Regions from separate parts of the Crystallibacter crystallopoietes genome, predicted to be linked through region 2. Evidence: riboswitches for the same ligand, from Rfam matches in the RefSeq annotation. Region 2 holds a riboswitch; each other region holds the start of a gene.
The links. Region 2 has a riboswitch for S-adenosylmethionine ahead of sfnG (dimethylsulfone monooxygenase SfnG). Riboswitches for the same ligand answer to the same signal wherever they lie in the genome.
Positions count from the first base shown of each region.

Region 1: it holds a riboswitch for S-adenosylmethionine, as region 2 does, so the genes downstream of both, AC20117_RS11125 (hypothetical protein) here and sfnG (dimethylsulfone monooxygenase SfnG) in region 2, are expected to answer to the same signal.
Region 3: it holds a riboswitch for S-adenosylmethionine, as region 2 does, so the genes downstream of both, AC20117_RS03920 (OsmC family protein) here and sfnG (dimethylsulfone monooxygenase SfnG) in region 2, are expected to answer to the same signal.

Region 1 covers NZ_CP018863.1:2,380,024-2,386,980, reverse strand. Annotated here, with positions in the region: gene AC20117_RS11145 (MBL fold metallo-hydrolase) at 1-170, shown strand, start outside; gene AC20117_RS11140 (MFS transporter) at 182-1,507, shown strand; gene AC20117_RS11135 (LysR substrate-binding domain-containing protein) at 1,638-2,558, opposite strand; gene AC20117_RS11130 (PIN domain-containing protein) at 2,611-3,072, opposite strand; gene AC20117_RS23290 (hypothetical protein) at 3,069-3,233, opposite strand; SAM riboswitch class IV at 3,262-3,384, opposite strand; SAM riboswitch class IV at 3,549-3,716, shown strand; gene AC20117_RS11125 (hypothetical protein) at 3,727-4,053, shown strand; gene AC20117_RS11120 (TM0106 family RecB-like putative nuclease) at 4,182-6,957, shown strand, end outside.
Region 2 covers NZ_CP018863.1:1,752,231-1,759,187, reverse strand. Annotated here, with positions in the region: gene AC20117_RS08380 (aliphatic sulfonate ABC transporter substrate-binding protein) at 1-319, shown strand, start outside; gene AC20117_RS08375 (ABC transporter permease) at 319-1,245, shown strand; gene acs (acetate--CoA ligase) at 1,221-3,257, shown strand; gene AC20117_RS08365 (hypothetical protein) at 3,521-4,354, opposite strand; SAM riboswitch class I at 4,512-4,606, shown strand; gene sfnG (dimethylsulfone monooxygenase SfnG) at 4,726-5,910, shown strand; gene AC20117_RS08355 (O-acetylhomoserine aminocarboxypropyltransferase/cysteine synthase family protein) at 5,910-6,957, shown strand, end outside.
Region 3 covers NZ_CP018863.1:802,208-809,164, forward strand. Annotated here, with positions in the region: gene AC20117_RS03895 (long-chain-fatty-acid--CoA ligase) at 1-222, shown strand, start outside; gene AC20117_RS03900 (DUF4190 domain-containing protein) at 325-654, shown strand; gene AC20117_RS03905 (hypothetical protein) at 749-928, shown strand; gene AC20117_RS24095 (hypothetical protein) at 970-1,104, shown strand; gene AC20117_RS03910 (APC family permease) at 1,236-2,582, opposite strand; gene AC20117_RS03915 (DUF1918 domain-containing protein) at 2,915-3,100, opposite strand; gene AC20117_RS03920 (OsmC family protein) at 3,160-3,699, opposite strand; SAM riboswitch class IV at 3,736-3,851, opposite strand; gene AC20117_RS03925 (FMN-binding glutamate synthase family protein) at 3,922-5,643, opposite strand; gene AC20117_RS03935 (DNA alkylation repair protein) at 6,174-6,957, opposite strand, start outside.

The sequences.
Region 1 (6,957 bases), 630 kb from region 2:
AAGCCTTGGCCCTGCACCATTTAGTACCAGGCACCACGCCCGTGTCCGTGTGGGAAAGCGCCGGCGCCGACTTCGGCGGCCGCTTCTACGTCCCGAACGATCTTGACGTTATCCCCTTCGGTACTGACTCCACTGACCGTATTCTGGAAGAAATGGCCACTGTCCAATGAGTGCTAATACAATGACTCCCCCGCAGCCCCAGGCATCCTCCATCTCGGAGAGCCTGAACACGAAGCAGATGCGCCGTATCCTGGCCTCCAGCTTCATCGGCAGCGCCATCGAGTTCTACGACTTCATCTTGTATGCGATGGCAGCGTCCATCGTCTTCAACCAGGTGTTCTTCGCGAACGTCTCCCCCGCCGTCGGGCTGTTCATGTCCTTCGGCACCCTCGCCGTCGGCTACGTTGCCCGCCCGCTGGGCGGAGCGATCTTCGGCCACTTCGGCGACCGGATCGGCCGCAAGACCGTCCTGATCGTGTCCATGACCCTGATGGGTGCGGGCACCACGCTCATCGGCCTGCTGCCCACCACGGCGCAGATCGGTATGGCGGCGCCCATCCTGCTGGTGCTGCTGCGGCTTGTCCAGGGACTCGCCGTCGGCGGTGAATGGGGCGGAGCCATGCTGGTTGCCCTCGAGCACGCCCCGGCCAAGCGCCGCGGTTTCGCCGCCAGCTTCGCCAATATGGGCGGTCCCGCCGGCGCCGTGCTGGCCACGCTGACCGTTTCGGCCTTCTCCACCCTGCCCGAGGAAGCGTTCATGAGCTGGGGCTGGCGGATTCCGTTCCTGCTGAGCCTCGTGCTGATCGCCGTGGGCCTGGTCATCCGGCTCAAGGTTGCCGAGACACCGCTGTTCCTGGAACTCGAAGCCACCGCGGAAAAGAAGAAGATCCCGTTCGTCGAGGTCGTCACCAAGTACCCGAAGAACCTGGTGCTGGGCGTACTGGCCGGCATGAGCTCCTACACCGTGCAGGGCCTGATGACGGTGTGGGCCGTCTCCTACATCATCGAAGCGGGCGTGGACACCACCTCGGTCCTCAACATCAAGGCCGTCGGCGCCACCCTGACCATCGTGGCCATCTGGTTCGCGGCCCGCCTGAGCGATAAGTACGGCCGCAAGCCGGTCATGCTGGCCGGCATGATCGCCGGCGCCGTCCTGGCCTACCCCATCCTGTGGCTGCTGCAGACCGACACGCTGTGGGGCTTCGCCATCGGCCTGTTCCTGGCCAACGGCATCATCCAGGGCGTCATCTTCGGCCCGTTCGGTGCCTTCGTGGCCGAGCTCTTCCCCACCCGGATGCGCTACACGGGCGCCTCGCTGACCTACCAGTCTTCCTCGACCCTCGGCGCGGGCTTCACGCCGATGATCGTCTCCGGTCTGGTCATCGTCGCCGGCGGGGAGCTGTGGCTGGTCGGCCTGGTCTGGCTCCTGTCCTTCGTTGTGGCGGCCGTCTGTGTGCTGGCCACCAAGGAAGGCAAGAACATGGACCTGAGCAGTGAAATGAAATAAAAGTACGACGACGGCGGTGCCGGTTCCTGCGGGAGCCGGCACCGCTTGGTTAAGCGGCGTTTCGGTTAGCGGCGTTTCGGCTCAGCCGCTTCCGGTTCAGCCGCCCGGTCAGCCCGGCCTCCTCCCTGCTCTACCGCCCCGCTGCCCCGTCGCCAGCGCCGACGCTCTGGGCGCAATAATCCATCAGCGCGGTCAAGCGCCGGCTTAACCGCTGGCGCCCCGGGTAGGCGAAACAGATGTCGCTGTGGCCAATATGCCCGTCGATGGGAACGCAGACCAGCGGCAAGCCTTCGTAGCTGACATCCAGCGGAGGCCGCTGGACCAGGACCGTATAGCCCAGTCCACGGGCCACCATCCCGCGCACAGCTTCAAAACTGGTCGACCGCCAGGCAATTTTCGGGTCGAGCCCGGCGTCGCGCAGGTTCGGCAGCTGGTTATCGCGCACCGAGGGAATGTCCAGCAGCACCATGTCGTCCGAGGCGAGCTCCGGCAGGGCGATCTTCGCGCGGCCGGCCAACCGGTGCTCCGCCCCCAGCAGGATATAGGGCCGGCCTTCCTTGATCACCCGCATTTCCGCGCCGCCGGTGACATGCCGCGTGTGGGTCAGCACGGCGTCGAGCCTGCCCTCCAGCATCTGCAGCTGCAGCTCGTCGGCCGCTCCTTCGGTGATGGTGAGCTCCAGTTTGGGATTCGGTGCCGCGAAACCCGCCGTCATCAACGGGACCCAGAAAGCCGAGAGCGTGGTGTAGCAGCCGATCGCCAGCGGCCCGGCCAGCTCGCCGTGCCGCTCCTCGATCCGGGCCTGGATCTCCTCGGCTTCGCGCAGGAGCACCTGCGCGTCCTTCAGGAAGCCCCGCCCGGCGGTGGTCAGGGTAATGCCTTTCGCCTTCCGCCGGACGATCAGCTGGGTCCCGACGGCCTTTTCCAGCTCGTTGATGGCCAGCGACATTCCCGCCTGCGACACATGGCAGGCCTGTGCGGCGCCGCTGATGGAGCCGGACTCCGCGACGGCCACGTAGTACTGGATCTGGCGCAAGGTGTACCGGAACATAAGGAAAGCCTATCCAGTTGCGCCCGCTTCCACAGTTACCCTGGCTAGCGAACTACCCGGGCTTATGGTCCGGAGCCGGGGTCTGCGCCACGGCGTACCGGCCCACTTGCCACGGATCGATGGCCGGCACGGCAAGCTTGCTGTAGCCGGCAACGTTGCGGGACACCACCGTCAGGCAGTACCGGACGGCCGTGGCCGCGATCAGCGACTCCACCGCCGGAACATCCGGGCGGCTGGACATTGGCCCCCAGACCGTCGCGACCTTCAGGTCCACCGGCAGGATGAAGCCATCAAAGCGCTTGGTCAGCTCCGCAAGCCAGCGGCCGTCGTCGTTGTTTGACGCTGTTTCCTGCTGGGCGTGCGCGGCTCGCAGTTCCCCAACGGTCAACGCGGAGATGAAGATGCGCAGGTGTCGGCGCTGCTGCAGGAAATCGACGACGGCGGCGTGCGGCTCGGCGCTACGCACCTCCGTCACCACATCCGTATCAAGCAGCAGGCCGGCTTGCTCCCTCACGAGCCCGGGTTGATCGGGCCGGCGGCAGCAGACCTGGCGGCGGCAGCGCGGCCGGTGCGCAGGAGGAAATCAACAAAATCCTCCCGGGCGGCTGCTACTTGCTCGTAGTCATTGAGGCTCATTACGCGCAGATCCTGGCGCGCAGGGGAAATACTGGTCATGAAAAACGGTGCCGGGCACCGGTCCTTTCGCGTGCTCTTGCCCGCACCATCTGCCAACGGCGAATGCAGGCCGCTTCGTCATCCGAACCACCCAGAGAGCGTGGGGTTGGTATGCGGCCAAGTCGGAGCTTAGCGACCGCAGTTCCTGAAGCTGTTGAGAGTATGCCACGGGTTTGGCACCTGCGTCACGCACTGTTGTTCATGCTGTGTAACAGGACGAGAACCAGCGACTTGGAGCGACATCTTGCCCAATCCGAATGTTTACCTGTGGGCAATCGTTTGGCTATCTGCGTCCGTGACCATATAGTAGGAGTGCTTCACGAGATGTGACGGGCAACACAGTCGGCTAGCCGGTGGTGTTGCAAAGGCTCCGACCGGTCACGCACCAACCCCATGTTCGTGGGTGGTTCGGATGACGAAGCGGCCTGCATATTCGCAGAACGACGAGGTTCTAAGGGGGACCCGTGCGGGCAAGAACTATCGAGAGAACGAAATGATGAATACATACTCAACAGCACACGACCGCAACCACACCGACCAGGCCGCGAGCCTTCCGGACGAAAGCATCTTTGACGAATGGGTGGATGTCCGGATCCACATTGAAGCCGAGCTCAGCCTGGTGCAGTTCTGCCAGCAGGGCGTACAGAAGATGTTCTACTCAGAGGACATCGACGCTGTACAAAAGGCCGCCCTGGACTCCGACGGCACCGCCCAGTGGTGCGAGAAGTACGCAAAACTGCTCATTCCCAGCACCCGCAGCGGCGCTGGCAACCGCTTCTTTTCGCTGGTGCGGATGGAAATGGACCCCGCGGACAGGTAACCGCCGCAATATCGTCATAAGTTGTCAGACCGGGCTGGTAGAAGTTAATTACGTCTATCAACATCGCGGACGCCGGAAATCAACTCAGGGATTCCGGCGCCGGCGGCACCGTCAGCCCGGGAGGCCTTGTGTTCCTGCTTGAATCCGAATCAGCCGGTGCCGAACCGGAGCTGGTCTTCACTGCCAGTGACCTGGTGGTCGCCGCCGGCTGCGAGTACCAGCTGCTGCGGAAGCTGGACGAGAAGCTGGGCCGCACGCCCAAGGCCGTCTTCGCTCCGGACGAGATGCTGGAGCGGACGGCCGTGCTCGGCGATGTCCATGAGCACCGGGTGCTGCAGGAATTCAAGGACCGGTTCGGGGTCGGCGTTGTGGAGATTGCCGAAACCACCGGCTACACCCGCCCGGAGCTCACCGCCAAGCATGCCGAATCCATTGCAGCCCTGGAGACCGGGGCGGACGTTGTGTTCCAGGCATCCTTTTTTGACGGCACCTTCCACGGCCGCTCGGATTTCCTCGTGAAGGAGAACGACGGCGGGACGTTGCGTTACGCGGTGTATGACACCAAGCTGGCCCGCCACGCCAAGGTGACCGCCCTGCTGCAGCTTGCCGCCTACGGCGACCAGCTCGCCAAAGCCGGAATCACGCCCTCCCCCACGGTCACGCTGGTGCTGGGAAACGGCGTGCACAGCAACCACAGCCTGACGGACATCCTGCCCGCCTTCAAGGAACGCCGGGCCCGGTTCCTGGCCATCACCGGCCAGCACCGCGGGCAGCCGGATGCGGTGGCCTGGAATGACGAACGCTATACGGCCTGCGGCCGCTGCGATTACTGCTCGGAGCAGGTCAAACTGCACCGGGACCTGCTGATGGTTTCGCACATGAGCACCACCCGCCGGCGGCAACTGATGGCAGACGGGATCCGCACCATCGACGATTTCGCCGCCATGCCGCTGCCAGCGGGCGAAGGTTCCGGCGGGACGTTGGCCAGGCTGCGGGACCAGGCGCGGATGCAGACCGGTGTCCAGGAGCCGGACGGATCGGTCGAGTTCACGGACAAAGACGGCGAACCCCATAAGGTCGCCTACAGGGTCTTGGAGCAGAACGCCCTGGCCGCGCTCCCCCGCCCCAGCGAGGGTGACATTTTCTTCGACTTCGAGGGGGATCCGCTCTGGCAGGATGCCGCCGGCGTCTGGGGCCTTGAGTACCTGTTCGGCGTGGTGGAGAACCCGGTCTCGCCGCGGGACAAGCCGCCGTTCCTGCCGTTCTGGGCGCACAGCCGTGCGGAGGAAGGCCGGGCCCTGGCCAGTTTCCTGGATTACGTGGCGCAGCGGCGCGAACGGTATCCGGACCTGCACATCTACCACTACGCCAACTATGAAAAGGCGGCCCTGCGCCGGCTGTCGCTGCAGCATGTCCTGGGCGAGGACGCCGTGGACGGGCTGCTGCGCGAAGGCGTGCTGGTCGACCTCTACGATACGGTGCGCAACAGCCTGCGGATCTCGGAGAACTCCTACAGCATCAAGAAGCTCGAGCCGCTGTACATGGGTAGCAACCTGCGCAGCGGAGATGTGACGGACGCCGGGGGCTCGGTGGTGGCCTATGCCCATTACTGCGAGGCACGTGATGCCGGCCGGGCCGATGAGGCGGCGAAGATCCTCGCGGGAATCAGCGACTACAACGAATACGACTGCGTCTCCACCCTCGAACTGCGCAACTGGCTGCTCAAGCTGGCGGCCGAACGGGGCATCCAGCCCGGCTCGACGGCTGATGGTGCCGCCGCAGCCGACGGCGGGAAGGCACCCGAGGTTTCGGACGAGCCGTCCCAGAACGAACAACGGCTGCTGGACCACGTGGCCGCCGCAGCGGAAAAGGCCGCCCATACGGGTAAGCCACTGTCCGATGATGACCAGGCCATCGCCATGGTTGCCGCGGCGGTCGGTTACCACCGGCGCGAGGACAAGCAGTTCTGGTGGAGCCATTTCGACCGGCTGAACGCGCCGGTGCCGGACTGGGCCGACACGAGGGACGTGTTCATCGTGCAGGACGCGGAGGTTGTTGAGGAGTGGGCCGTGCCGCCGGGGAAGCGGAATCGTGTCCGCGTTCTCCGGCTGACCGGAACACTGGCCCCCGGCTCGACCATCAAGGAAGGCACCTCGCTGTGCCGGCTCTACGACCGGCCGTTTCCGGACTTCCTGCAGGCCAAGGACACCGGCGTCGACCAGCGCAGCTACTGCTTTGAAACGCAGGTCATCGATTTGGATGCGGCCGGCGACAAGGATGTCCTGCTGGTCCAGGAGCGGCTGCCGTCCAAGGCGGATCCGTATGACCAGCTGCCGATGGCACTGTCGCCGAACCAGCCGCCGGCCACCACGTCGCTGAAGCAAGCACTGGCGGACCTTGCCGGACTCGTGAGCGGCGGGTTGCCTCAGCTTCCGCCGCATCCGGCACTCGATCTGCTCCGCAGGGTTCCGCCTCGGCTGCGCAACCTGGCGTCGCTGCCGGTCGTTGGACAGGAGCCGGACGGCTACATCGATGCGATCACCACCGCCGTCCAGGCATTGGATCGTTCCTACCTGGCGGTGCAAGGGCCGCCCGGCTCCGGCAAAACGCATATTGGCGCCCATGTCATCGGCCGCCTGGTGGCGCAGGGCTGGAAGGTTGGCGTGGTCGGACAGTCCCACGCGGTCGTGGAAAACATGATGAAGGCGGCGGTGGAGAAGGGCCGCGTCCCGCTGGAGCGTGTGGCCAAGAAGCTCAATGGGGAGAACGTCCCGTGGCGGAACCGCACGGACGCCGACGTGGAACGGTTGCTCACGGAACCGGGCGGGACGCTTGTCGGCGGCACAGCCTGGACGATGACCGGCAGCAAAGTTCCGCCAGGGTCGCTGGATTTGCTGGTTATCG
Region 2 (6,957 bases):
GCTGGCGCAGACCGTGGTCAACGCGTATGAGAAGGCGCGCGTCTGGGCCGCCGAGAACCCGGAAGAGACCGCGCAGATCCTCGCCGACGTGGCCGGACTGGACCTTGAGGTAGCCACCACGGTGATCACCGAGCGCAGCAACCTCGACGTCGATCCGGCGCCGGGTGAAGTGCAGCGCGCGGTGCTGGAGAAGATTGGCCCGGCCTTCGTCGAAACCGGCGACGTGGCCAGCCAGAAGCAGATCGACGACGCCGTCGACACGCTGCTCGTAGACTCGCTGGTGCTCAAGGCTGATCCGTCAGCCATCAAGGAATCCTGATGACACACATCGGGAATCCGGGAGCCACCGGCAACAGCGTTATCGCCACCAGTAAAGAAGGCCTCGAGGCTACTGGCGTGACGATAACAACCGCAGGCGCAGCTCAGCCGGGTCCGGCCGGTCCTTCATCGGACCGTTCCCCGGCAAACGGATGGTCCCCGGCCGGGGTACTGGACAATGGCTGGGCGCGCCTGTTCCTTGGACTGCTCATTCCCGGCGCGCTCATCGCGGCCTGGCAGTGGAGCACGTCCGCTGGCCTCTTCAGCGTGGTGCAGCTGCCGCCGCCGGCCATGGTCTTCGAGGCCGCGGCCGACCTGATCCAGCGCGGCGAACTCGCAACGCATATTGCGATCTCGACGCAGCGCGTGCTGATCGGCTTCGCCTTCGGCGCCGCCCTGGGCCTGGCCTTCGGCGCGCTTGTGGGCCTCTCCCGCTGGGCCGACGTCCTGCTGGCGCCGCTGATCGGTGCCCTGCGTGCGGTCCCGTCCCTGGCGTGGGTCCCGCTGCTGATCCTGTGGATGAAGATCGGCGAGGACTCCAAGGTCACGCTGATCCTGATCGGCGCCTTCTTCCCCGTCTTCACCACGGTGTCGCTGGCGCTGCGCCACGTGGACCGCAACCTGGTGGAAGCGGGCCGCGCCTTCGGGCTCAAGGGTCTGAAACTGCTGACCACGGTGCAGCTTCCCGCCGTCGTTCCTTCGGTCTTTTCCGGACTTCGGCTCGCGCTGGCGCAGGCGTGGCTGTTCCTGGTGGCGGCGGAACTGATCGCGTCCTCGATGGGACTGGGCTTCCTGCTGACGGACTCACAGAATAATGGCCGCACGGACCGGTTGCTGCTGGCGATCGTCCTGCTGGCCGTGATTGGAAAGATAACCGACGCGCTCCTCGGAGTCGCAGAGAAATGGGCAGTAAAACGATGGGCATAAACGTAGCCGAAACCGCCGCCGCACAGACCTCCGCACCGGAGCTTCCGGCCACCGACTGGGCCGAGCCGCAGACCGAGGCCGAGCGCCTCGCCTTCTGGGAGGCGGCCGCCCGGCGCCTGGACTGGGCCGAGCCTTGGCACACCGCGCACTCTTCCACCCCGGTGGATACCGAGTCGCGCCGTGGACCGGAGCTGCGCTGGTTCGACGGCGGCAAGCTCAACGCCGCCTACAACTGCGCGGACCGCCATGTGGAGGCCGGCCGCGGCGACAAGGTGGCCCTGCATTTCGAGGGCGAGCCCGGCGACCGCCGCACCGTCACCTACGCGGACCTGCAGCGCGAGGTTTCCAAGGCGGCCAACGCGCTGCTGGCCCTGGGCATCACCAAGGGCGACCGCGTGGTCATCTACCTGCCGGTGATCGTCGAGACGGTGGTCATCACGCTGGCCTGCGCCCGAATCGGCGCCGTGCACTCGCTGGTCTTCGGCGGCTTCTCCTCCGAGGCACTGAAGTTCCGCGTCGAGGACACCCGCGCCAAACTGCTGGTCACCACGGACGGCCAGTTCCGCCGCGGCCAGGCCGTCCCGGTCAAGGCCAACGCGGATGAAGCCGTTGCCGGCGACAACGCGATCGAGCACGTGCTGGTGATCAACCGGACCGGCCACACCGACATCAACTGGGTGGAGGGCCGCGACGTCTGGTGGCACGACGTCGTCGACACCGCCTCCGAGGTCCATGAGCCGGAGGCATTCGACGCCGAGACGCCGCTGTTCATCATGTACACCTCCGGCACCACCGGCCAGCCGAAGGGCCTGGTCCACACCACCGGCGGCTACCTGACGCAGGCCTCCTTCAGCCACGAGTACCTGTTCAGCAACCCGGATCCGGCCCAGCGCGACGGCGACGTCCACTGGTGCACGGCGGACCTGGCCTGGGTCACCGCGCACACCTACGAGATCTACGGCCCGCTCTCCAACGGCGTCACCCAGGTCATCTTCGAGGGCACGCCCAACACCCCGCACCCGGGCCGCCACTTCGAGATCATCCAGCGCTACGGCGTGACCAGCTACTACACGGCGCCCACGCTGGTGCGCTCCCTGATGGGCTGGTTCCCGGACGGCATCCCCGCCGACTACGACCTCAGCTCCATCCGCCTGTGCGGCACGGTGGGCGAGGCCGTGAACCCCGAGGCCTGGCGCTGGCTGCGCACCCAGGTCGGCCGCGACTCGCTGACCGGAGATCCGGCCTCGGGCGTTCCCATGGTGGACACCTGGTGGCAGTCCGAAACCGGCGCGACCATCCTCTCCCCGCGCCAGACGGACGCGTCCTTCAAGCCGGGGTGCGCCACCCGCGCGCTGCCCGGCGTGGCCACCGACATTGTCGACGACGCCGGTAAGCGCGTAGGCGCGAACGTGCAGGGCAACATCGTGGTCACCAAGACGGGCCCCTCGATGGCGCGAACCGTGTGGGGCAATCCCGAGCGCTACTTCACCTCCTACTGGGAGAAGTACGCGGACCAGGGCTGGTTCCTGGCCGGCGACGGCGCGCGGTTCGACGACGACGGCGACACCTGGATCCTCGGCCGCACCGATGACGTGATCAACATTTCCGGCCACCGTTTGTCCACCATCGAGATCGAGTCCGCCTTGGTCTCGCACCCGGCGGTGGTGGAGGCCGGCGTGTGCCCCACGTTTGACGCGAAGACCGGCCACGCGGCCACCGCGTTCGTGGTGCCGGCGGACAAGTCGCTGATCGCTGCATCCACGGCCGCCGAGCCGACGGCTGAGCAGGCTGCGGCCGCTGCCGAGTTGCGCGCGCATGTTGCGACCCAGATCGGGCCGATCGCCAAGCCGCGCGAGATCGTGTTTGTCCCGGACGTGCCCAAGACCCGGTCCGGCAAGATCATGCGGCGCCTGCTGACCCAGCTGTTCGAGGGCAGCACGTTGGGCGACACCACGAGCCTGCAGAATGAGCCCTGCATCGCGGACATCAAGGAGATCTGCGAGGCGCGGTAGCCCGGCCCGGGGGCCGGCACCGCAGCCGGACCCCTCGGCCCTGCCCTGCCCCCGCTGCCATGCCCCCGCCCTGCGCTGCCCTGTACCGGCCCCACGCCCCGCTGTCCTGCCCGCGCCCTGCTGCCCTTCCCGCGCCCTGCTCGAGCCCATGTTTTGAAGGGGGCATCTGCATCATGCCCAGTCACAGCGTCGGCAGGTTCCAGAACATGGACCGTTAGGCCTGAACTTGGGCTCGAGCATCCATCGATCGCGCATAACTCGCCTCAGGCCACTCGACGAACTGCCGTTTTTACCTCTGCCACGACTTTCTCCGGCGTAAATACCAGGTCCTCGTACAGATAGCGCAAAGTAGGATAGCCGCTCAGGACGCCGGCGTTGTTCCGCTTCCGGTCGTTTCGAAAGGATGCCCGGTCCCAGTGAAAGTCGAAGCCGTCCAACTCGACGATGAGGCATCGCTCGACAATCATGTCAACGCGTCCAAGCCCTCGGATCCGCACCTGCGTTTCTACATGAAGTCCTGCCGTACGGAACAGATCCCGGGCAATGACTTCAAGCGGTGAATCGGCATCGTCCCCGATGCCCTTGACCACTGCCCGGCGGACACCGTTCCGTTTACCCGGTAAGAGTTCCAACAGCTGTTCCCGGGTTACTGCTTGCCGGCGCACTGCCGACTCCGCAATCACCAGTGCTTCCAGCCGGGGACGGCAACGAATGGCGTGGAGGACGCAGTCAAGGACTGCGACGTAATTGCCCGGGCCTCGCTCGCCCAACAACTGGCCACGGTGTTTGACGAAGGGGCCGGGGTGCCGGCCGTTGTGTGTCCACACATGCACTTGGCTCGGATTCTTAATGGTCCACAAGCCGAGCTCCTTGGCGGCTGAGACACAGGTGAGCAACCCGCCCGGCATCAGCGCAGACCGTAGAACCGGGTCGGCATTTGGCGTTCCGACGAGGCCCCTCCTCAGCGCAACAATGTCCCCCTGGGCGATGGCTGCCCTGATGCGGTAAGACCCGAAGCCTGCCTTGACCAAGTCCGCGACCTGGAGCGTACCCCCGTACCGTGCCACATACTCTGCGATGGGATCCAAGTTCTGCATAGTCAAGAGGATGTCCAAACATGCAGTTCCACGGCCAGAGCCTCTTCGAAGCTGTGGAAAACATTGTTGATATCCAGCACACTCGGCAAACTCCCGGGAGAACGCAATGCGGCTAAATATTCTTGGCCGCCGCCCGTAACAGTTGCGAGAATAGTCGGGACCATCCCGAGCGGCCGAGAGATCTGGCTCTTTGACGCCGCAGCAACCATCCGGACTCCACCGGAGAGGTGCTACCGCCAGAAGCGATGGAGAGAGCGCAAGCAATCTTTGATCCGGATGGCGCAAGGCTGTCCGGCCTGGCGCCCGACGGATCGTCATTGCCCGGGATTCCCGCACATCGCGCCGCGGCGCAGACTTTGAAGGAATTCGCCATGAGCACCAACACCTCGGTCAGCCAGGTAGCTGATCTCGAAACCCCGCTGAAATTCGCCTACTGGGTCCCGAACGTTTCCGGCGGCCTGGTGGTCTCCACCATTGAACAGCGCACCAGCTGGGACTTCGACTACAACAAGAAGCTGGCCCGGATCGCCGAGAACTCCGGCTTCGAATATGCCCTGACGCAGACCCGCTACGCCGCCAGCTACGGCGCGGACAAGCAGCACGAGGCCACCAGCTTCTCGCTGGCCCTGCTCGGCGCCACCGAAAAGCTCAAGGTTATCTCCGCCGTCCACCCGGGCATGTGGCATCCCGGCGTGCTGGCCAAGTTCATCATTACGGCGGACCACATTTCCGGCGGCCGCGCGGCCGTCAACGTTGTGTCCGGCTGGCTCAAGGACGAGTTCGTGAACTTCGGACTGGAGTGGCTCGAGCATGACGAGCGCTACGTCCGCACCGAGGAGTTCATCCGGGTGCTGCGCGGCCTGTGGACCGAGCAGGAGTACTCGCAGTCCGGCAAGTACTACAACATCAACAACTTCACCCTGAACCCGGCGCCGCTGGACGTCCCGGGCCGGGCGCACCCGGAGATCTTCTTCGGCGGCAACTCCACCGCCGCCCAGGCCGCCGCCGGCCGCACCGCCGACTGGTACTTCTCCAACGGCAAGGACCTGGCGGGCTTCGAGGACAACATCTCCGGCGTCACGGCCGCCGCAGCCGCCGTCGGCCGCACCCCGAAGTTCGGCCTGAACGGCTTCGTCATCGCCCGCGACACCGAAGCCGAGGCGAAGGACACGCTGCGCGAGATCGTGGCCAAGGCGCACCGCCCCGCCGTCGAAGGTTTCCGCGCCGCGGTCCAGGAAGCCGGCGCCTCCACCAAGGACGGCAAGGGCATGTGGGCCGATTCGAGCTACGAGGACCTGGTCCAGTACAACGATGGCTTCAAGACAGGACTTATAGGTACGCCGGAGCAGATTGCCCAACGTATCGTGGACTTCAAGAAGATCGGCGTGAACCTGATGCTGACCTGCTACCTGCATTTCCAGGAAGAGGTCGAGGCCTTTGGCCGCAACGTCCTGCCGATCGTCCGCGAACTCGAGGCAGACCTGGCCCGCAAGAACGGTACTGAGCTGAACACGGACCTGCTGCCCGAAACCAACTTTGAAGGAGCCACGCTTTAATGGCTGAACGCACATTCGGCTTCCGCACCCGTGCCCTGCATGCGGGTGGAACTCCCGACGCCGAGCACGGTGCCCGCGCCGTACCGATCTACCAGTCCACGTCCTTCGTCTTCAAGGACACCGACGACGCCGCCAACCTCTTCGCGCTGCAGAAGTACGGCAACATCTACTCGCGGATCGGCAACCCCACGGTGGCCGCGTTCGAGGAGCGGATCGCCTCGCTCGAAGGCGGCATCGGCGCCGTCGCCACGTCCTCCGGCATGGCGGCGGAATTCATCACCTTCGCCGCGCTGACCGGAGCCGGGGACCACATTGTGGCCTCTTCCAAGCTCTACGGCGGGACGATCACGCAGCTCGATGTCACCCTGCGCCGCTTCGGTGTAGAGACCACGTTCATCGACAGCAATGATCCGGCCGATTTCGCCGCAGCAGTGCAGGAGAACACGAAGGCCGTCTACACGGAGATCGTCGCCAACCCGTCCGGCGACATTGCCGATCTCGAGGGCCTGGCCACGGTAGCGCACGACGCCGGGATCCCCCTGATCGTCGACGCCACCTTGAGCACGCCGTACCTGATCCGTCCGATCGAGCACGGCGCGGACATCGTCATCCACTCGGCCACCAAGTTCCTGGGCGGCCACGGCACTACGCTGGGCGGCGTCGTTGTCGAAAGCGGTCTTTTCAACTGGGGCAACGGCAAGTTCCCGCAGATGACGGAGCCGGTACCCTCGTACGGCAATGTCTCCTGGTGGGGCAACTTCGGCGAGTACGGCTTCCTGACCAAGCTCCGCTCGGAGCAGCTGCGCGACATCGGGCCGTCGCTGTCGGCGCAGTCCGCGTTCCAGCTGCTGCAGGGCGTGGAGACCCTGCCGCAGCGGATGGACGAGCACCTGAAGAACGCCCGCCGGGTTGCCGAATGGCTCGAGGCGGACGAGCGCGTCTCCTGGGTCAACTATGCGGGCCTGCCCTCGCACCCGCACCACGAGCGCGGCCGGAAGTACCTCCCGCAGGGCGTCGGATCGGTATTCTCCTTCGGGGTCAAGGGCG
Region 3 (6,957 bases), 950 kb from region 2:
CGGCCGATGGCATTCGTGATCCGCAGCAGCACCGCCACCGTCAATGATGCGCGCCTGCGCGCTCACCTGCGGGAACGGCTGGCCGGATTCAAGCTGCCGGACCGGATCCTTTTCACCGACGAGCTGCCGCGGACGTCCACCGGCAAGGTGATGAAAGCGGACCTGCGCGCCTCCGCCCTTCAGGCAGCAGCAGCCCAGGACGCTCAAGAGCCTGTCTCATGAGCTAGCCCCGCACGGAGGCGAGCAGCCGGTAACAGTGCGCTGGCTGTCGGAGGGCGGCGATAGGCTGGGTAAAACCTTTCAGCACAACCTCCGGGGGTCAGCATGTCCAATCCGTACCAGCCGTCGAATCTGCCCGGGCCGCAACATCCCGCGCCGGTCTACCAGCAGGTCTACGTCCAGCCCCAGCCGAAGGGCGCCAGCGTCACGGCCATGGTGCTGGGGCTGGTTTCGCTGTTTCTCGGGTTCACTTTCGTAGTGCCCATTGTGGGATTCATCTTCGGCTTGGTCGGGCTGAGCAAGGAACCCGCGGGCAGGGGAATGGCGATCGCCGGACTGGTGCTCAACGGGCTCATGCTGCTGGGCTGGGTGCTGCTGTTCATCTTCGTCTTCGGCATTCTCGGCGCGGTAGCCACGTCCGGCACCATGGCCTGACTTGCTAGTGCGCTCGCCATACCCGGACTTAAAATAGTGGCGTGACCTGTCGGCGTCCTTGCAGGCGGGCACTGCCAGCCATAGGAGAAACACCATGGGTATAGGTAACAGGATCAAGCGGGCCGCCGAGCGGTTGGGCGGCAAGGGCAGGATGGGCACCGGTCATACACCCGGCACCACGCGGGGCAGAACGCGCGGTACTTACGGAGCCGCCGGCACGGAACACGGCAGCATCGGCGGGAAAATCATGGGCGCCCTGAGGAGAAAGCACTGAGCGAACAGATCCACGGGATTCTTGACCGGGCACAGGAAGAAATGCTCTGGGTCGGCCCCGACCACCCCTCGTACCGACTGTTGGCGGAGCTGACCCACGCGGTCCGGGACGCCTGGCAGGAAGGCTTCGAACACGCCCGCCACGGCGCCGCCGAAGACAACCCGTACCGCTACTGATTAGGACGGCGGTGCCGCCTTTCGTCCCCGACCCGGCACCTTGCCGGCACGGGGACGAAAGGCGGCCACCGCCGTCGTTGTCTTGCTGTCAGTGCAGCATATGCTGCCTCAGCGCGAGTAAGCGTGCTTCATCAGCGCGAGCGGACCCGCTCCAACACGTGCTCTTCCGCCAGCGGTCCGGCCTTGATACCGGCGGGCACCCGGAAGAAGTAGACCAGCCCGATGACCCACCACAGGCCGAAGAGGATCCACGGCTCTATGCCCAGCTGAGCCGGCATCCCCGGCATGTACAGGCTGAACAAGGCCACACCCAGCACGGCCGCGGCGATGCCGATCGCGATGCCGCCCTTGCCCTTGCCGCCGATCCGTAGCGGCCGGTCCATCTGCGGTTCGCGGCGGCGCAGGATCAGGAAGGAAATCGCCACCATGGTGTAGGCCAGCACGATGCTCGGCGCACCGGAGTCTACCAACCAGACCAGCATCTCCACACCGAAGAACGGCGCCAGGAAGCTCAGCGCGCCGATGAACAGCAGGGCATTATGAGGGGTGCCGTACTTGGGGTGCAGCTTGCCGAACCAGGCCGGCAGCATCCCGGAGCGCGCCAGCGAGAACATCAGCCGGGACGCGCCCAGCAGCAGCGAGTTCCACGAGGTGAGGATGCCCGCGATACCGCCGGCGATCAGCACCTTGGCCATCATGTCCGAGCCGAACATCGCGCCCACGGCGTCCGCCGTCGCGATGTCCGTCCCGGCCAGCTCGCTGGCCGGCATGGCCGACGACGTGGTCAGCACCACCATGACATACCAAATGGTGGCCAGGATGACCGAGACCACCACGAGCCGGCCGATCTGGCGGGCCGGAATGTTCACTTCCTCCGCGGACTGCGGAATCACGTCGAACCCGATGAAGAGGAACGGCACCACCACGAGCACCGCGAAGAAACCGGTCATACCGCCGTTGAAGAACGGTTCCATGTTGGAGATCTCGCCGCCGGTGAAGGCGCCGGCGATCATGACCAGGCCGATGGCCAGCAGGAACAGCACCACGAAGGTCTGCACAATGCCGGCTTCCTTCACACCGCGGATGTTGATCCAGGTAATAACGACGGCGGCAACGGCACCTACCAGCGCCCACGTCAGGTGGACGTCGAAACCGGCGACGTTCCAGAGCTTGACCTGGCTGAGGTTGGGAAAGATATATTGGACGGTCCGCGGGAGCGCCACCGCTTCGAAGGCCACGATGGTCACGTAGCCGCCGATGATGGCCCAGGAACCGATGAAGGACGGGCGCGGGCCCATCGCGCGCATGATGTAGTTGTGCTCGCCGCCGGCCTTGGGCATCGCCGCGCACAGCTCGGCATAGGTCAGCCCGACCACGGCCATGATGATGCCGCCCGCAAGCATGGCCGTCACCGAGCCCATGGTTCCGGCGGACTCCAGCCAGCCTCCGGTCAGGACCACCCAGCCGAAGCCGATCATGGCCCCGAAGCCCAGGGCGAGGACGTCGAAGCGCCCCAGTACTTTCTTTAGTGAGGGTTCGGATTCGTGTTGTGACACAGCCACGCCGATGCCCCTTTCTCGTTCAGATGCCGTTCAGGCATGGGAAATTGCCGGCGACGCGAGGGTGGCGCCGATCACGGCAAGAGTAACTGCACGACATTACTACGATGTTTCGCCCTGAAACGGCCATGTTGCGTTGGCTGCGTCTTATTGCCCAGCGCGGCCGGCGCTGGACAGTGCTGAGGGCGGCAGCATGAGCATGCTGCCGCCCTCAGTCAGCTATCGGCTGGTGCGGGCTGTGCGGCCCGCGGCTAGGGGTTGTGCTGGACTACGAAATCCCCACCGGGGAAGACCACGGATTCGTGGCCGTCGTCGAACCGCACGAAGTACGGAGGAGCGCCGTCATCTCCCCTGACCTCGACGATTTCCCCGTGCCGGTCGGACGACTCGACGGTCCGGCCGCGGACAATGATCCTGTTGCCTGGCGATGCCTTCATCGTGAATTACCTCCTGGCCCTAGGGTACGAGGGACCGCGCCGAAGGGGAATAGCCGGAGCTACTTCTTGAAGACCTCGGCGCTGACCGGAGTGGGATTGGCGAAGAGATCCAGCACCGGGCAGTGCGCGTCTACCGTGCGGCGCAGCTCCTCGTAGCGTTCCTGCGTTTCGGGGCCGTTGATGTTCACGCTCAACCGCACCGCGCTGAAGCCGGGGCGCACACTCCGATCGGCGCCGAACAGGCCCTGCACGTCCAGATCGCCCTCGGCGTCGATGCTGATCTCGTCGAAACGGATGCCTAGCTGGTGTGCGTACAGCCGGTAGACCACTACCTGGCATGAAGCCAGGGCGCCCAGCGCGTACTCCACCGGGCTGGCAGCGGTATCCTCGCCGGCCAGGCCCGCCGGTTCGTCAACGGAAAACTCGTGTTTGCCCGCGGTGACACGGGTGGCCACCGGGCCGGTTCCCTGGCCTGCCACCTTGAACGTCAGCTTGGCGTTGGCGGTGTCTTCAGCGATCTTGCCGGTCCAGAAGGCGCCGGCCTCATCCAGACGGGTGGCACGATCTTCGGCCAGGTCGCGGAGAGCTGTTTCAGTCATGGTTGAATCCTTCCTGTCGGCGCACGCCGGAGCAGGGCGCCATACTTACGCCTCCCGTTTGGGCCGGCGTCGAATCTTCACCTGGGGCACCCCGCTACAGCTACGAGGGTTGCCGTCCAACCGGCCAGGGCCGAAGGTTGGAACTCTTGATTCTGTGTCCGATTCTGCATGGTGCAGCACGGTACGTTCAACCGTTTTGTAACACGAGGACTTCTATAGTTCCTAGCGGCCCAGCTCGCCTTCGGGCCGGCCAACCTGGCCTTCGGGCTGGTGTTTGTCGCCGGGGATCCGGGCCCGGTCATACTCCGGACTGCCGGGTACGGGCTCCGTCTTGTGTTCGTCCTCGGCTGGCTTCTTGGGCGGTTCGCGGAAGTAGTCAGCGTTGGCCAGGTTCCAGTCTTCGCTCCAGCCGCGGGGAGGATCCTTGAGCAGTTCGCCGGGCTCCATCCAGTTGTAGATGTTCTCGTAGGAGCGCGTGGTCAGATGGTCCACGCGGCGCCGAAGCATCCGCGGCGAGACCTCGTCCGGGGATTTGCAGCCCATCGACGCCATGATCTGGACGCTCTCGTCCACAGTGAGCTTCTGGTAGTTGAAAACGCGCTGGCCCTTGTCCTCGACGTTGAGCGCGCGCACCAGCCGCGGGTTCTGCGTGGCCACGCCCACCGGGCATTCGTTGGTATGGCATTTCTGCGCCTGGATGCAGCCGGTGGCCATCATCATGGTCCGCGCGCTCATGGTGAAGTCCGCGCCTTCGATCAGGCGCTTGACGATGTCCGAGCCGGAGGCGACCTTCCCCGCGGCGGCAATGCGGACGCGCTCCCGCAGCCCCACGCCGACCAGGGCGTTGTGCACCAGCATCAGGCCCTCCGTCAGCGGCGTGCCCACGTTGTCCTGGTACTCCAGCGGCGCCGCGCCGGTGCCGCCTTCGGAACCATCGACGACGATGAAATCCGGCGTCACCTTCTCCTCCAGCATCGCCTTGCAAATGGCGAGCACGTCCACCCGCGAGCCCACGCACAGCTTGAAGCCGATGGGCTTTCCATCGGAAAGCTCGCGCAGCTGCTTGACGAAGCGGATCAGTTCCCGCGGCGTGCCGAAGGCGCTGTGGCTGGCAGGCGACACGCAGTCGACGCCCATCTCCACGCCGCGGGCTTCGGCGATCTCCGGGGTGACTTTAGAACCCGGCAGGACACCGCCCAGACCGGGCTTGGCCCCCTGCGAAAGTTTGATGCTGATGCCCTTGACCTCGGGACGCGCCGCCTTCGGGATGAAGGCTTCTGGGCTGAAGTGTCCGTCTTTGTCCCGCGCGCCGAAGTAGCCTGAACCTATCTCCCAGATCAGGTCGGCACCGTATTCGAGGTGGTACTTCGTCAGGCCGCCTTCACCGGTTTCCTGCACAAAACCGCCGAGCGCCGCACCCTTGTTCATCGCGAGCACGGCATTCTTCGACAGCGAGCCGAAGCTCATGGAAGAGACGTTGAACAGCGAAATATCGTAGGGCTGCCTGCAATCAGGCCCGCCCAAGGGTATCCGGGGATGCTGCTTGGGTGGCGCCACCGGAGCGGTGGAATGGATCAGGTATTCGTAGCCGATCTGGTTCACTTCGCGCTCCGTGCCGAAGGCCTTGTGGCTGTTCTCGCCCTTGGCACGCGCATACACCAGCGACCGCACATCGCGGTTGAACGGCTTTCCGTCCACGTTCCGCTCGACAAAGTACTGCTGGATTTCCGGCCGGATGGATTCCAGCACGTACCGCATATGCCCCAGGATGGGGTAGTTCCGCAGGATCGAGTGCCGGGTCTGGACCACGTCCCAGATCCCGATCACCAAGAGCGCAACAACGACGGCGGCCAGCACCCACCAGCCAACGGAGCCGAACGACGCGGCCACGATGGTAATAAAGCCCAGCACCGCAAGAACAACAAAAACCAAAAAGCGTGCCATGGCCCGAGTCTACGACCGACGCCGAAGGAACCGGACGGATCAGGCGGATTCGTCCGGTTCCGGGCGTAGGCACGGCTCAGGCACAGCGCTCAACCTTGACCGTCAGGCGCAGCAGTCGGCTGGCTGCCGCCCAGCCGGTGCGGGTGCCGATAGCGCTCCCCGCCTCAGCCGTGGCATCAAGCTGTGGAACCAGGCCCGCGCACGATTATCGCTTGCGTAGGCTGTTACCGCTGGGGCTACGACTTCGCTCTTGACTGGAGCCACGGACTTGGCCCTGTTCTTCGGCGACCGCAGGGCAGTCCCATTCCCTTGGTACCGCGAGCGCTGGCGGGTCCGCTCTGCCTGCGCCATCAGCTGCTGCAGTTCAATGTTGTGGATCTTCAGCCAGTATTCCGGAGGCTGGAGGCTCATGGCTGGTCCTGCTTTCTTCACGGATTCCGATGGGTCTTAGCGTCAACGCCGCGCCTACCGGATTCCATGGCCGGAAAACTGCCAGTTATCGTCGAATTCCTGCCATTGCTCCCCTGCCGCTAAATAACGACGTCGAACTCCGCCGCCGCTGATAGTTGGCCGTTCACCTGCACTTGGAGTAGGTGGCGGCCGGCGTAGTGCACGCGGGTGGTCATCGGCCGGAGTGCATGGGCCTTGCCGAACCGGCGTGTCTCGCCCGGTTCCAGCTCCGCGACGGCGAGTTTGAAGACCTTCGGTGCCAGCGTTCCGTTGGCCTTGACGTAGTGGACCATGTAGTCGACGGCCAGACGCGCCGGGTGCAGCGAGTCGTTCCTGACCGCAACCGTGAACGCGATCTCGCCGGGCAACTGCACCTGGGCCTGGTCCAGCTCCGGCACCGAGACGCTCACCGCATTCGGAGTGAAGCCCAGCAACGCGAGCGCACCGGGGTGTGCCTTCTTGACCAGGGTCCGCAGCCCGTGCCGCACCACCCACGGAGTCCCGTCGCCGGGCTCCCCCAGCCATTTCCCTGCCAGGGCGACCACGGTTTCCGGGTCGTGGCGGGCGATGTCGTTGAGGTGGTTGGCCACGGACCGGCGGACGAGTTGGCTGGAGTCGGTGTGCAGGGCATCGAGCAGCGGCAGTGTCGCTTCCGGGCGGGCGATGATGTCCGGCACGCGGACCGCCCATGGCAGGTACGGCCGCGGCCCTTCGCTGGCCAACCGCCGGACCTGTTCGTCCGGATGCCGCGTCCAGTCCTGCATCTGTGCCAGCGCCCGGTCGAGGTCCTGCAGGAGCAGGCGGCGGATCGCGAACTCCCCTGTAAGCCGGGGAGTCAGCTCGAAGAGCAAGGTCAGTGCGTCG